DNA from 3 places in the Kitasatospora sp. NPDC059577 genome. Region 1 is predicted to be linked to each of the others. Evidence: riboswitches for the same ligand, from Rfam matches in the RefSeq annotation. Region 1 holds a riboswitch; each other region holds the start of a gene.
What was found. A riboswitch is a leader RNA that binds a small molecule or an ion and turns the genes downstream of it on or off. The one in region 1 is predicted to bind cobalamin.

Region 1 (4,926 bases):
CGTACTCGATCTGGTGGGCCAACGCTTCCGCACGGGTCCGCTCGTCCCGTTCGGCGGTGTGTTCGCCGTGTTCCGCCAGGTCGTCGGGGACGGAGAGTTCGCCGATCAGCCGGTCCGGAGCGACGGCGGTGACGACGCCCGCGAGTTCGACGGCGTCCGCGAGGCGCCGCCCGCCGGATTCTCCGCCGGCGATCACCTCGACGGCCGGGTGCGGGTCGCTGCCGCCCCACAGTTCGACGACGGCGAGCCCGTGGCGGCCTTCGTCGGCGATCCCCAGCAGCCGGGGCAGCAGGTCCTCGCGCAGGGCGCAGCACGGGCAGTCGTTCGTCAACGGCACGTCGTCCGCGTCGAACACCCCCCGGGCGTCGCGCAGTTCCCGGTGGACGAGGCCGAGCGAGGCGTCCCGCAGGTCGTGCCGCAGCACCACCGCCTCCACCGCGTCCGCGGTCAGCTCGTCGACGGCCGCGCGTCGTTCCTCGGCGTGCAGCCCGGCGACGACGACCACGGGCAGCTTGATCCGCTCCGGGGCGTCCACCGGGCTCACCGGCTCGCCTTCCGGACGCCCGGCAGGTGGCCGGCGTGGGCGTGCGCGCGCAGGTTGACCCGGGAGAGGCCGAAGGCGCGCAGGTAGCCGCGGGGGCGGCCGTCCACGGCGTCGCGGTTGCGGACCCGGGTCGGGCCGGCGTCGCGCGGCCGGCGGGCGAGTTCGGCCCGCGCGGCGGCGCGCTCGGCCGGGTCGGCGCCGGGGTGGGCGATGATCCGCTTGAGCTCGGCCCGGCGTTCGGCGTACCGGTCGACGACGGCGCGCCGCTGCTCGTTCTTGGCGATCTTGCTCTGCTCGGCCATCAGACCCTCTCCCCCCGGGCCCGGATCCGGGCGACGGCGGCTTCGATGCCGATCGTGTCGACGGTGCGGATGCCCTTGGCGCTCAGCGTGAGCCGCACGTACCGGCCCTCACCGGGCAGCCAGTAGCGCTTGCGCTGGACGTTGGGGTCGAAGCGGCGGCGGGTGCGGCGGTGCGAGTGCGAGATCGCGTTGCCGAAGCCGGGCCGGCGGCCGGTGAGCCGGCAGTGGGCGGACATGGGTGCTCCCTGGCGTCCGGGAATGATCGGGACGGCGCAAACGCTACACCAGATGAAAATGACTTCCATTTCGGTGTACGGTCTCGACCGAACACCCCGGACCCAGGAGGACACCCGTGGCCCGCAGCGAACTGCGCCCCGTCATCAAGCTCCGCTCCACCGCCGGCACCGGCTTCACGTACGTGACCCGCAAGAACCGCCGCAACGATCCGGACCGGATGGTCCTGCGCAAGTACGACCCGGTCGCGGGCCGGTACGTCGACTTCCGCGAGGAGCGCTGACCCCGCACGCACGAACGGCGCCTCCCCGAGTGGGGAGGCGCCGTTCGGCACCGCGCGGTGGGCCCCTGGGCTCACTGCTCCTGCGGCGTCCAGCGCTTCTCGACCTTGGCGAGCTTCCAGTACCCGATCGCCACCGCCCAGACCACCACGAACAGCCCCGCGATCGCGTAGCCGACGTTGTCCAGCGAGATCTCCGCGATCCAGCCGCTCACCGGGTCGGTCAGGTCGAACTTCTCGTGCAGCACGCCGACCAGCTCGATGGTGCCGATGATGAAGGCCACCGCGATCGACAGCCCCGTGATGGTCAGGTTGTAGTACACCTTCCGCACCGGGTTGGAGAAGGCCCACTGGTACGCGAAGTTCATGAACGTCCCGTCCAGGGTGTCGAACAGGCTCATCCCGGCCGCGAACAGCAGCGGCAGGCAGACGATCGCGTACCAGGGCAGCCCGGCGGCCGCGCCCGAACCCGCCATCACCATCAGGGTGACCTCGGTGGCGGTGTCGAAGCCCAGGCCCAGCACCATGCCGACCGGGAACATCTGCCCGGGGCGGGTGATCGAACGGGTCGCCCGGTTCAGCACCCGGGCCATGAAGCCGCGGGAGTCGAGGTGCGCCTCCAGCTCCGCCTCGTCGTACTGCCCGGCCCGCATCGCGCGGAACACCTTGACGATGCCGAGCAGCGCCGCCAGGTTGAGCGCGCCGATCAGGTAGAGGAACACCCCGGAGGTGGTCGTCCCGACCACGCCGAGCCACTTGTGGGTGGTCGACTCGTCGTCCATCAGCGTGTTCGCCAGCTGGGCGCCGCCCGCCACCAGGGCGGCCATGATGACCACCATCGAGGAGTGCCCCAGCGCGAACCAGAATCCCACCGAGACCGGCCGCTTGCCGTCCGCCATCAGCTTGCGGGTGGTGTTGTCGATCACCGCGATGTGGTCGGCGTCGAACGCGTGCCGCATCCCGAGGGTGTACGCGGTGATGCCCAGGCCCACCCCGAAGACCTGGGTGCCGACCGCGTACCGCTCGGGCGCCACCAGGAACACGAGCGTCCCGAAGGCCACCACGTGCATGGCCAGGATCACCCCCATCAACCCGGCCGTACGGACGGTGTCCTCGCGTTTCCACCGGAAGGCGGGCAACACGGACGGCGCCGCTTTCGCGTCCGCCGCGGCGGTTTCGGGCAGGGTCATCTCAGGATCACGCTCCAACACCTCGTGGAATCACTTCGTGAAGTGCCGTGGCCGGTCTCCTGGCTTACGGGACATCCGGGTCCGCCTTCCCGAGTGCGCGAGGCACCCAGTGGCTTCGTGGACACGGACCGAATTCCGTCGAGGACGAAGGAACTCACCCGATCACAGTGGCGAGGGCCGCTCCGGACTGGGACCCCTGAGGGTCCGTCACCGGTCTTCCCGAGCACCACGGCGGGCTACACCGTAGGGGTCGCGCCCCGACCCATGCAAGGCTGCGCACCTGCGCAGGTGTCCAGGATCACAGGCCCCCGCCTGCAAGAATGTCCGCATGCATCTCGTACCGGCCGACCGCGCGGGCCACCGCACCATCGACGGGCACCGGGTCTGCGAGGCCATCGCCGCGATCGGCGACACCGCGCACGTCCGGTCCTGGGCCGAGCGCTTCTCCCTGCTCGCCGACCCCGGACGGCTCGCCCTGCTGCTCGCCCTGCACCGGGCCGGCCCGCTCGCCGTCACCGACCTCGCGGTCGCCACCGGCATGCGCGACCCCGCCGTCTCCCAGGCCCTGCGGCTGCTCCGCACGGCCGGCGTCGTCACCGGCGACAAGGACGGCCGCGTGGTGCGCTACCGGCTCGTGGACGAGGACATGCGCCCCCTCCTCGACGAATGCGCCGCCGGCGAGCACCACGAGCCCACCGCCGCCGCGGGCTGACCGACACTCGGGGAACAGCCGTCGGGCCGGGCCACCGGATGAGTACGATCATGGTGTGCCGTCCCACCCCCACGCCTGGCCCGCCGACCGCTGGAACACCCGACCGGTCAGGGCACGCGTGCTGGCGGTCGCCCGCACCCTCACCTCCGCCACCCGCGTCCTCGACGTCCTCACCCTCCTCAACCCGGACGGCATCGCCCGGTACTTCACCGTCAACCCCGGCTCCGCCTTCGCCGACCGCGCCCTGGACGACTACCTGCACGGCCTGCCCGGCTTCACCGTGCTCGACTGGCAGGACGCCCTCCGGCACCACTTCGACCTCGCCGTCGCCTGCGCCGTCCACTCCTCCATGCACCACCTGGACGCCCGGCTCGTCGTCCTCCCGCACGGCGCCGGCTACAACCGCCTGGTGACCGAGTCCACCGGCGACACGACCAGCTCCGCAGGCCTCTCGCGCAACGAACTCACCCACGGCGGAGAGGTGTTCGTGGACGTCCTCGGCCTCTCCCACCCCGAACAGCTGGACCGCCTGCGGACCTCCTGCCCCGAAGCGCTGGACGTCGCCCGGGTCGTCGGCGACCCGTGCCTCGACCGGATGCTGCGCAGCCTGCGCTCCCGGGACGCCTACCGGGCCGCGCTCGGCGCCGTCGACGGCCGACGGCTCGTCGTCGTCAACTCCACCTGGAGCGAGCACTCGTTATTCGGCCGCCGCCCCGACCTGCCCCAGCGGCTGGTCCGCCGGCTGCCCGCCGACGAGTACACGGTCGCCGTCGTCCTGCACCCCAACATCTGGAGCCGGCACGACCCCGAGGCGCTGCTCGACACCGCCCGCCGGATGGGCCTGCGGCTGATCCCGCCGCACCAGGGCTGGCAGGCCGCGCTGGTCGCCGCCGACTGCCTGATCGGCGACCACGGCTCGGTATCCGTCTACGGCGCCGCGCTGGAACGACCCACCGTGCTCGTCGCCACCGGCGCCGCCGAACTCGACCCGCGCTCCCCCGGCTACGCCTTCGGCCAGACCGCCCCCGTGCTCGACCCCGACGGCGACCTCGCCGCCCAACTCGCCCGGGCCCTGCGGGAGCAAGACCCGGACACCCTGCGCCCGCTCACCGACCGCTCGCTGAGCCGGCGCGGCCGGTCCGCCGCGCTGCTGCGCCCCCTGCTCTACTCCTTCCTGGAGCACCTGGACGAACCCGGGGACGAACCGCTCCTGCCGCCCTACCCCAAGCCCGTCCCGCACCCCGGCACCACCGACGGACCCACCGCGTACGACGTCGAGGGCGGGAGCGAGGGCACCGAGGTCAGTCTGCGGCGCTACCCCGTCGACCCGGCCGACCACACCCCGCGCGGCTTCCACGCGCTCACCGACGAACACCCGGGCGACGCCCTGCGCTACACCGCGGAGGTGCTGGCCCGCACCGAGGTCCACGCCGAACTCCCCGCTCCCCGCTGGCTCGCCGACTCGGCCGCGGAACTCCCCGGCCTCGCCGTCGCGGTGGCCGCGCTCGGCCCGGCCCGGCACCTGCTCCGGCTGCGCAGCGGTCTGCTGCTGGAGGCCCGCGCCGAACCGGACTGGGGCGGCCCCGACCCGGGCATCGACCCGCTGCTGCTCGGCTCCGCCGTGGCCTGCTGGCTCGCCGACGGCGGCGACCCGGCCGAACTCC
Region 2 (4,926 bases), on a different contig from region 1:
CGCAAGCGCGTCGAGGAGACCCTCGACCTGCTCGGCCTGGCCGACCTGCGCCACCGCGCCCTGTACGAGCTCTCCGGCGGCCAGCAACAGCGCGTCGCCATCGGCTCGGTGCTCACCGCGCACCCACGTGTGCTGGTCCTGGACGAGCCGACCTCCGCGCTCGACCCGACCGCCGCCGAGGAGGTGCTGGCCGCGATCACCCGGCTGGTCCACGACCTCGGCGTGACCGTCCTGCTCGCCGAACACCGCCTGGAACGCGTCGTCCAGTACGCCGACCGGGTCGCCTACCTGCCCGGCGACGGGACGGTCGTGCACGGGCCGCCCGCGGAGGTCTTCCGGAGCACCGCGATCGCGCCGCCCGTCGTCGGCCTCGGCCGGCTGGCGGGCTGGCAGCCGCTGCCGCTGTCCGTCCGGGACGCCCGCCGCGCCGCGGCCCCGCTGCGGCAGCGGCTCACCGACGTGCCCGTTCCCCCGCCGCGCCGGGCAGCCGCGGCGGGGGAACGGGTGCTGGACGCCCGGGGGGTGGTCGTCCGGTACGGTCCGGTCGCCGCCGTCCGGGACGTCGACCTGGCGTTGCGCGCGGGCGAGGTCACGGCGCTGATGGGCCGCAACGGCTCCGGGAAGTCCTCGCTCCTGTGGGCCCTGCAGGGCTCCGGCCCCCGCCAGGGCGGCAGCGTCAAGGCCACCGGCACCGGGGGCGGTCCGGCCGCGGACCCCAAGCGCCTGCCCGCCGCCCGGGCCCGGCAGCTGGTCGGGCTCGTCCCGCAGACCCCCACCGACCTGCTGTACCTGGAGACGGTGGCGCAGGAACTCGCCCAGGGCGACCTGGAATCCGAGCGCGCGGGCGGGCCGACCGCGCGGCAGCTCCTCGACCGCCTGGCCCCCGGGATCCCGGACGACACCCACCCCCGGGACCTCTCCGAGGGGCAGCAGCTGGCGCTCGTCCTGGCGATCCAACTGGCCGCCGCACCACGGGTCGTCCTGCTGGACGAGCCGACCCGGGGGCTCGACTACCGGGCGAAGGCGGCGCTCACCGGCATCGTGGACGCCCTCGCCGCCGAGGGCCGGACCGTCGTGGTCTCCACCCACGACGTCGAATTCGTCGCCTCCGCCGCCGACCGCGTGGTCGTGATGGCCGAGGGGGAGGTTGTCGCCGACGGCCCCACCGCCGAGGTGATCGTCGCCTCGCCCACCTTCGCCCCCCAGACCGCCAAGATCCTCGCCCCGCTCGGCTACCTGACGGTCGATCAGGTCGCCGGGGTGCTGGAAGCCGTGGAGACGGCCCGGTGACCGCCGTCCGGATCCCCGGCCGGGCCCGGATCGTTGTCGCCCTGGCCGCCTTCATCGGCCTGGTCGCCTTCACCTGGCCGTTCGTCGTCGCCCCCGGGACGTTCGGCTCCAACTACGCCCCGCCGCTGATCTTCGGCGCACTCCTCGTCCTGGTCCTCGCCGTCGTCATCGCCGAGATCTCGGCCGGGGGCATCGACGCCAAGGCCCTCGCCATGCTCGGCGTCCTGTCCGCCGTCAACGCCGGGCTGCGCCCGCTCGGCGCCGGCACGGCCGGGGTGGAGACGGTCTTCTTCGTCCTCGTCCTGGCCGGCCGGGTCTTCGGCCCCGGCTTCGGCTTCACCCTCGGCTGCACCTCACTGTTCGCCTCCGCCCTGCTCACCGGCGGCGTCGGCCCCTGGATGCCCTACCAGATGTTCGGCTGCGCCTTCGTCGGCATGCTCGCCGGGCTGCTCCCGCCGGCCCGGCGGCGCTGGGAGGTGCCGATGCTGGCCGGGTACGGGGCGTTCTCCGGGTACCTCTTCGGCTTCCTGCTGAACCTGTCCTTCTGGCCGTTCTCCACCGACCCGAACAGCTCGATCGCCTACCTCCCGGGCCTGCCCTTCACCGAGCAGTGGCACCGCTACCTGCTGTTCGACCTCGCCACCTCGCTCGGCTGGGACACCGGCCGCGCCGTCACCACCTTCACCGCCGTGCTCGTCGTCGGGCCGGCCGTGCTGACCGTCTTCCGCCGCGCGGCCCGCCGCGCCAACTTCGAGCCCACGGTGCGTTTCGAGGCCCCGGACGGCACCGGAGCCGCGGCGGGCCCGGTCGCCGGTCCGCTGCCCGCCGGGCCGGTGCGCTCCTGAACCGGGAGGTCCCGCCGCCATGCCCAAGCGTGAGAAGCCCCGAACGGCGACGGTGGACGGGACCGACGTGGTCCTGCTGACCCCGGAGCAGCACGCCGGTCTCGAATCCGCCCGCCGTCAACTGGGCGGGGCACAGGCCCAGGTGGCCCGGATGCGGCTCGACCTCCACCGGGCGCTGCAACTGCTGGGCGAAGCCGAACGGGTGCTGGCGGGCGTCCCCGCCGATCGGGTCGGGCCGGCGAGTGCCGGGACGAATACCGACCAGGACGCCGGGACGGACACCGGCCCGGACGCCGGGACGCATGCCGCCCCGGCAACCGACCCGACCGCGCGGCCCGACCCCGGCCGGGGCCTGCCCGAACTGCTCGCGGACATCCGGGCCTTCCTGCCGCCCCCGGCGGAGCCGCGACGCGCCCCCGGCCGCCGGCCGCACGAACGGGCGTCCGGCACCACCAGGGACGGCGGCGGAGTCTCACCATCCGGACGCCGCAGGTGATTTCCGCTCCGGCCCCCGCCGTTTGCCCCTAAGCTGGCGGAGCAGCTGGTTCGCCCTGTCCGCCAGGCAGGCGCGTCGCAAGAGGGAACCCGGTGACGCCGTTCGATCGGCCAGTCCGGGACTGCCCCGCAGCGGTGAGTGGGAACGACCGCCGTCATACGCACTGGGCCCGGGAGGGGCTGGGAAGCGACGGCCAGTAGGTGTCCGCCCTCGACAGGGTGGGCGTGCCCGCGAGTCCGAAGACCTGCCACTGCCCGCCCGCGGACCATCCGCGTGCGGCCATCCGGTGACCTCGTGGGCGGGTCGGCGACCATACCCGGCAGATCAGGCCCCGCACGTTCCGCAGCGGCCGCTGCCCGGTCCGTCATCCCTTCGCGCCCTCGTGTCGTCTCCGGATCTCTGAGGAGCAAGACTCGCGAAGGAGAGTCCCTTGACCACGAAGTCCGCAGCCGCGGCAACCCTCGCCACCGTGCACGGCTACCCCCGCCAGGGCCGCAACCGGGAACTGAAGAAGGCGATCGAGGGGTACTGGAAGGGCGCGGTCACCGCGGAGGCGCTGCTGACCACCGCCGCCGACCTGCGCCGGGAGAACCGGGCCCAGCTCGCCCGGGCCGGCGTCCGGGAGGTCCCGACCGGCGACTTCTCGCTCTACGACCACGTGCTGGACACCACCGTGGCGGTCGGTGCGATCCCCGCCCGGCACCGGGACGCCGTCGAGGCCGACCCGCTGGACGGCTACTTCGCCATGGCGCGCGGCACCCAGGACGTCGCGCCACTGGAGATGACCAAGTGGTTCGACACCAACTACCACTACCTCGTACCCGAGTTGGGCCCCGACACGGTCTTCTTCGCGAACCCGGCCAAGGCCGTCGCGGAGCTCGGCGAGGCCCTCGCCGACGGCCACACCGCCCGGCCGGTGCTGGTCGGCCCCGTCACCTACCTGCTGCTCGCCAAGCCCGCCCCCGGCGTTGACGCCGACTTCCGGCCGATCACCCTGCTGGACCGGCTGCTGCCGGTCTACGCCCAGCTGCTGGCCGCCCTGAAGGAGGCCGGGGCGCAGTGGGTCCAGCTGGACGAGCCCGCCCTCGTCCAGGACCGCACCCCGGCCGACCTGAACGCCGCCGCCCGCGCCTACCGCGACCTGGGCGCCCTCGCCGACCGGCCGAAGCTCCTGGTCGCGAGCTACTTCGACCGCCTCGGCGAGGCCCTGCCCGTGCTTGCCAAGGCCCCGGTCGAGGGCCTGGCACTGGACTTCACCGGACCGGCCGCCGGCAACCTCGACGACCTCGCCGCCGTGGGCGGGCTGCCCGGCAAGCGGCTGGTGGCCGGGGTGATCGACGGGCGCAACATCTGGATCAACGACCTGGAGAGGTCGCTGGCCACCCTGGCGACCCTGCTCGGTCTCGCCGACCGGGTCGACGTCGCGCCCTCCTGCTCCCTGCTGCACGTGCCCCTCGACGCCGCCGCCGAACGCGACGTCGACCCGCAGATCCTGCGCTGGCTCGCCTTCGCCCGGCAGAAGGCCGCCGAGGCGGCGCTGCTCGCCCGTGGCCTGCGCGAGGGCACCGGCGCGATCACCGCCGAACTCGCCGCCAACCGCGCCGACCTCGCCTCCCGCGCCCACTCGCCGATCACCCGCGACCCGGCCGTGCGCGCCCGGGTCGCCGCCGTCACCGGGGCCGACGCCCGCCGTCCCCAGCCCTACCCCGTGCGGGCCGAGGCCCAGCGCGCCCGCCTCGCCCTGCCGCTGCTGCCGACCACCACCATCGGCTCCTTCCCGCAGACCACCGAACTGCGCGTCGCCCGGGCCGACCTGACGGCGGGCCGGATCGACGCGGCCGCGTACCGGGAGCGGATGGCGGCCGAGGTCCGCGAGGTCATCGCCTACCAGGAGAAGGCCGGCCTGGACGTCCTCGTCCACGGCGAGCCCGAGCGCAACGACATGGTCCAGTACTTCGCCGAGCAGCTCACCGGCTACCTCGCCACCCGGCACGGCTGGGTGCAGTCCTACGGCACCCGGTACGTGCGCCCGCCGGTCCTCGCCGGGGACATCTCCCGCCCGCACCCGATGACCGTCGACTGGTTCGGCTACGCGCAGGGCCTCACCGACCGACCGGTGAAGGGCATGCTCACCGGCCCGGTCACCATGCTCGCCTGGTCCTTCGTCCGCGACGACCAGCCGCTCGCCGACACCGCCCGCCAGGTCGCCCTCGCCCTGCGCGACGAGGTCACCGACCTGGAGGCCGCCGGCGCTGCCGTCGTCCAGGTCGACGAGCCGGCCCTGCGCGAGACCCT
Region 3 (4,926 bases), on a different contig from region 1:
GACGCGCACCCGTCGACGCCGGCGCCCCCACCACCGAATCCGGGCACGCCGGTGCACCCGGCCCCCTGTCCGGACAGGGGGCCGGGGCTCCGGTGGCGCCGCCGTTGGCCGGCCGCGCCGACGGGCGTCAGGGGGCGGTGATGCCCGGCTGGGCGCCCGCGCCGAAGGACCAGCCCTCGACGTCTCCGGGCGCCGGGTTGTAGCTGCCCGCGCCGAGATTGCTGTACGACCAGGGGCCGCCGTGCTGGGCGTGCCAGTACGACCAGTAGGCGCTGCCGGTCGGGTTGGTGCAGGTGGCCGGCAGCGCGTTGATCTTGCAGACGAAGCCGGGGAACCTCGGGTGGAAGGCGTAGGAGAACCCGGCGCCGGTGAGCGCGGCGAGTCCGCTGGCCGGGTCGCCGGGGGCGCAGCCGGTTTCGATGCCGCCGCCGACGGCCGTGAAGTCGACCACGACGGTGACGCCGGTGGTCCCGTCGCAGGCGGCGGCCTGCGCCTGCGGGGCCTGCGCGGCGGAGACGCCGAGCAGGCCGGCGGTGAGGGCGGCGGCTGCGGCGATCGAGCCGAGCGTGCGGCGGGCAGGTCGGGCAGGGGTGAGGGTGTCGTTCATCGGTGAACTCCTCGCAGTGTCGGGCCAGTTCAGCGGACGGCCGGTGCCGGGCAGAGCAGCGTGGGGGCGTCGGGGCGGGCCCCGGCGGCGGAGAGGGTGGCGAGCGGGGTGCCCGCGAGACCGAGGACGGCCTGCGCGGTGGCCCGGGCGCCGGTGCCCGCGGTGAAGCCGGTGGCGTCGTAGGCGACGGCGCCGCGCACCGCCGGGTCGGCGGCGCAGCCCTGCTGGAGCTTGACCAGTCGGCTCCAGCCCTTGAGGCCGGCGCCGAAGTGCCCACCGGCCAGCAGCGCCTGGGTGGCCAGGCCGGTGGTGTTGGCGTTGGAGGCGGTTGCCCCGGCCGCCGCGAAGCCGCCGTCGGCGTTCTGGTGGGTGGTGAGCCAGGTGAGGCCGGCGTTGGCCTTGGCGGTGCGGCCGGTGGCGGCGAGGGCCTGGACGGCGAGCGCGGTGGCGTCCGCGTCGCTCGCGCAGGTGGTCTGGCCGAAGGCGACGGGGAAGCCGCCGTCGGCGCACTGGCTGTTCGCGAGGTAGTCGACGGCCGCCGCCGGGGCGTCACCGGGCGTGCGGTGCAGGGCGATCAGGGCCAGCGACTGGCCGAAGGCGTTGCTGTAGTCGCCCCACTGGGAGCGGTCGGAGAAGCGGCCCTCGGCGGTCCGGAGGGAGCGCAGCCGGGCGGGCAGGTCGACGCCGCCGAAGCTCGCCGGGTTCTCGCCGCGGACCTCGGCGGCGAGCAGCAGTTTGGCGGTGGCGCCGGCGTAGGCCTCGGTGGTGCCGTCGCCGAGGTAGCCGCTGATGATCTCGGGCTTGGCGAGCCAGGCGGTGGCCTTGGCGGCGGCCAGGTCGGAGCCGTGGGAGGCGGCGAAGGCGAGTACGGCGTCGACGGTCAGGCCCTGGTCGGGGTAGGCGGTGCCGTTGAAGACGGACTCGAAGTGGTCGCCGTCGACGAGTTGGCGGGCCAGCCAGCCGGCCGCGGCGGCGTCCGGACGGACCGTGACGGAGGCCGACGCTGCGGGGGCCGACGTCGCGGGGGTCGGCGCGGCGTGCGCGGCGGCGGCCGGGAGCACGGTGGCGAGGGCCAGGGCGGGTATCGCGAGCAGACCGAGGGTGCGGCGGAGCGCGGGCATGGGTGCCTTTCCGGGCCTGGACGCAGGGGCCCGGAGGACGTCGGCGAACGCGCCGGGGCAGCCCTCGGAGCTCCGGCCCGCAGACCACGACGGGAGGAGGGGACGACACACCTCCGCCGACGGGTACTCGGGCTCGCCGCCGACGTGGAGCCGGAGGCCTACCGTTGCGGGTCAGCGCCGGATTCGGACCGGACTTCCCCCAGCGGCGGAGTCACTACATGACGGCCCATCATGGCGAGACGGAAAAGATCCGGTCAAGGGTTCGTGCGTCACATCACGGTGCTGCCCGTGGGGTCCACCGGTCACCGGCGGGCGGGGCGGGTGCGCGTGGAGCCGTCCGCCGGGCCCGGAGGGGCGCGTGGGGCCGCCTTCGGGCCGGGAGGATCAACCCGCCTCTTCCGCTGGACAATTGATGGGCAAAGCCCGGTAAAGGCTGCGAGCGGCGCCTTGAGCCCGCCGACGACCCGTCAGTAACCTCATGGCGGTGCCGAAGCGGCCGCACTCGACCGCGAACGGTACGGAACTCCGACATGCCCACGCATGTCATGCCCACGCCACCCCGCTCACCCCGGGACGCGTGCCCCCACCTCCCGTACAGCGCGAGTTCCACGCCGGTCCGCGGCCAACCGCCGCGGGCCCGCGAGCACCTGCACGTGATCCGTCAGCACGGGCCCGAGCCCGTCCCGGCGAGCACCCCTACCGCCGGCACCGGCCGCGCCCTCACCCCCACGGAGGGTCGACTCTTGCGCTTCCACTCCCCCAGCGGTGCGCGCCCTGCCCGGGCGCGCAGACTCCTCGCCGCCCTGCCCGCCTTCGCGCTGGCCGCCACCGGTCTGCTCGCGGTCACCGCCCCCGGTGCCTCCGCCGTCCCCGGCGGGACCGCCGGCACCGGCAGCACCACCGGTGTCGCCACCAAGCGCGTCTGCGCCGCCCCGACCCACCCCGGCGAGATGGCCTGCCTCGCGCTCGCCCGCACCGACGTCGCCCAGCACCTCGCCCTGTCCCCCGACATCAACCCCTCCGGCCTGGGGCCCAGCGACCTCGCCTCCGCCTACAACCTCCCGGCCTCGGCCGGCGCCGGTGCCACCGTCGCCATCGTCGACGCCCAGGACGACCCGAACGCGGAGTCCGACCTCGCGACCTACCGCTCGCAGTACGGCCTGCCCGCGTGCACCACCGCCAACGGCTGCTTCAAGAAGGTCGACCAGCGCGGCGGCACCACCTACCCGACCGCCGACAGCGGCTGGGCCGGGGAGATCTCGCTCGACGTCGACATGGTCAGCGCCGTCTGCCCCAACTGCCACATCCTGCTGGTCGAGTCCGACGACGCCTCGATGGACAACCTGGGCGCCGCGGTCAACACCGCCGTCTCGATGGGCGCCAAGTACGTGTCCAACAGCTACGGCGGCGGCGAGGACTCCACCGACACGAGCTCCGACGCCAGCTACTTCAACCACCCCGGCGTCGCCATCACCGTCTCCTCCGGTGACTCCGGCTACGGCGTGGAGTACCCGGCCGCCTCCCAGTACGTCACCGCGGTCGGCGGCACCAGCCTCAGCCGCGCCTCCACCGCCCGCGGCTGGAGCGAGAAGGTGTGGGGCAGCACCGCGGGCGGCAACGGCGCCGGCTCCGGCTGCTCCGCCTACGACCCCAAGCCGAGCTGGCAGAAGGACACCGGCTGCGCCAAGCGCACCGTCGCCGACGTCTCCGCCGTCGCCGACCCGGCCACCGGCGTCGCGGTCTACCAGACCTACGGCGGCTCGGGCTGGAACGTCTACGGCGGCACCAGCGCCTCCTCCCCGATCATCGCCTCCGTCTACGCCCTGGCCGGCGCCCCGGCCGCCGGCACCACCCCGTCGTCCTACCCGTACGCCCACACCGGCTCGCTCTACGACGTGACCAGTGGCGCCAACGGCAGCTGCTCCCCGTCCTACCTGTGCACCGCGGCCGCCGGCTACGACGGCCCGACCGGCCTCGGCACCCCCAACGGCACCGCCGCCTTCACCAACGGCGGCACCGGCGGCGGCAACACCGTCACCGTGACCAACCCGGGCAGCCAGAGCACCGCCCAGGGCTCCGCGGTCAGCCTGCAGGTCCGCGCCACCGACTCGGCCTCCGGCCAGACCCTCACCTACGGCGCCACCGGCCTGCCCGCCGGACTGACCGTCGACACGGCCACCGGCCTGATCACCGGCACCGCGACCACCGCCGGCACCTCCACCGTGACCGTCACCGCCACCGACGGCACCGGCGCCAGCGGCTCCACCACCTTCGGCTGGACCGTCACCGGCAGCGGCGGCGGCACCTGCACCCCCGCCCAGGTGCTCGGCAACCCCGGTTTCGAGACCGGCAGCGCCGCCCCGTGGACGGCCAGCTCCGGCGTCGTCGACAACAGCTCCGGCCAGGCCGCCCACGGCGGCAGCTGGAAGGCCTGGCTCGACGGCTACGGCAGTACCCACACCGACACGCTCGCCCAGACCGTGGCGGTGCCGGCCGGCTGCAAGGCCGCCCTCAGCTTCTACCTGCACATCGACACCGCCGAGTCGGGCAGCACCGCGTACGACAAACTGACCGTCTCGGTGAACGGCACCACGCTGAAGACCTACTCCAACGTGGACGCCGCCGCCGGCTACCAGCTGCGCACCTTCGACCTGTCCGCCTACGCCGGGCAGAACGTCACCGTGAAGTTCACCGGCACCGAGGACAGCTCCCTCCAGACGAGCTTCGTCATCGACGACACCGCCCTCAACGTGTCCTGACCGTCGGGACGGTGGGGCCGCGGCAGCTCACTGCCGCGGCCCCGCCGCAGGTCCGCGTCGTTCGTCGTCCGTCAGCTCCTCGCCCCGCGACCCGTCGTCCGTCAGCGGTGGGTGAAGGACGGCGGCCGCTTCTCGGCGAAGGCCGCCATGCCCTCCTTCTGGTCCGCGGTCGCGAAGGCCGCGTGGAACAGCCGCCGTTCGAAGCGGACGCCCTCGGCGAGGGTGGTCTCGTACGAGCGGTTGACGCTCTCCTTGAGCATGATCGCCGCGGGGGTGGACATCGCGGCGACGGTCTCGGCGGTGGCCAGGGCCTCGGCGAGCAGCCGGTCGGCGGGGACGATGCGGGAGACCAGGCCGGCCCGCTCGGCCTCCTCGGCGCCCATCATCCGGCCGGTCAGGCACAGCTCCATCGCCTTCGCCTTGCCGACCGCCCGGGTGA

Region 2: linked by a shared signal. The riboswitch ahead of metE (5-methyltetrahydropteroyltriglutamate--homocysteine S-methyltransferase) and the one ahead of ACFV0O_RS09170 (HoxN/HupN/NixA family nickel/cobalt transporter) in region 1 are both predicted to bind cobalamin.
Region 3: linked by a shared signal. The riboswitch ahead of ACFV0O_RS01575 (prenyltransferase/squalene oxidase repeat-containing protein) and the one ahead of ACFV0O_RS09170 (HoxN/HupN/NixA family nickel/cobalt transporter) in region 1 are both predicted to bind cobalamin.

What each region holds. Positions count from the first base shown of each region.
Region 1 covers NZ_JBHWBZ010000007.1:63,811-68,736, reverse strand. Annotated here, with positions in the region: gene ACFV0O_RS09190 (CobW family GTP-binding protein) at 1-544, opposite strand, end outside; gene rpsN (30S ribosomal protein S14) at 541-846, opposite strand; gene rpmB (50S ribosomal protein L28) at 846-1,082, opposite strand; gene rpmG (50S ribosomal protein L33) at 1,199-1,363, shown strand; gene ACFV0O_RS09170 (HoxN/HupN/NixA family nickel/cobalt transporter) at 1,435-2,550, opposite strand; cobalamin riboswitch at 2,582-2,796, opposite strand; gene ACFV0O_RS09165 (ArsR/SmtB family transcription factor) at 2,879-3,262, shown strand; gene ACFV0O_RS09160 (hypothetical protein) at 3,318-4,926, shown strand, end outside.
Region 2 covers NZ_JBHWBZ010000001.1:337,901-342,826, forward strand. Annotated here, with positions in the region: gene ACFV0O_RS01600 (ABC transporter ATP-binding protein) at 1-1,290, shown strand, start outside; gene ACFV0O_RS01605 (ECF transporter S component) at 1,287-2,135, shown strand; gene ACFV0O_RS01610 (hypothetical protein) at 2,155-2,631, shown strand; cobalamin riboswitch at 2,678-2,881, shown strand; gene metE (5-methyltetrahydropteroyltriglutamate--homocysteine S-methyltransferase) at 3,062-4,926, shown strand, end outside.
Region 3 covers NZ_JBHWBZ010000001.1:328,283-333,208, reverse strand. Annotated here, with positions in the region: gene ACFV0O_RS01580 (flagellar hook-length control protein FliK) at 128-607, opposite strand; gene ACFV0O_RS01575 (prenyltransferase/squalene oxidase repeat-containing protein) at 637-1,728, opposite strand; cobalamin riboswitch at 1,829-1,969, opposite strand; gene ACFV0O_RS01570 (putative Ig domain-containing protein) at 2,472-4,487, shown strand; gene ACFV0O_RS01565 (enoyl-CoA hydratase) at 4,589-4,926, opposite strand, start outside.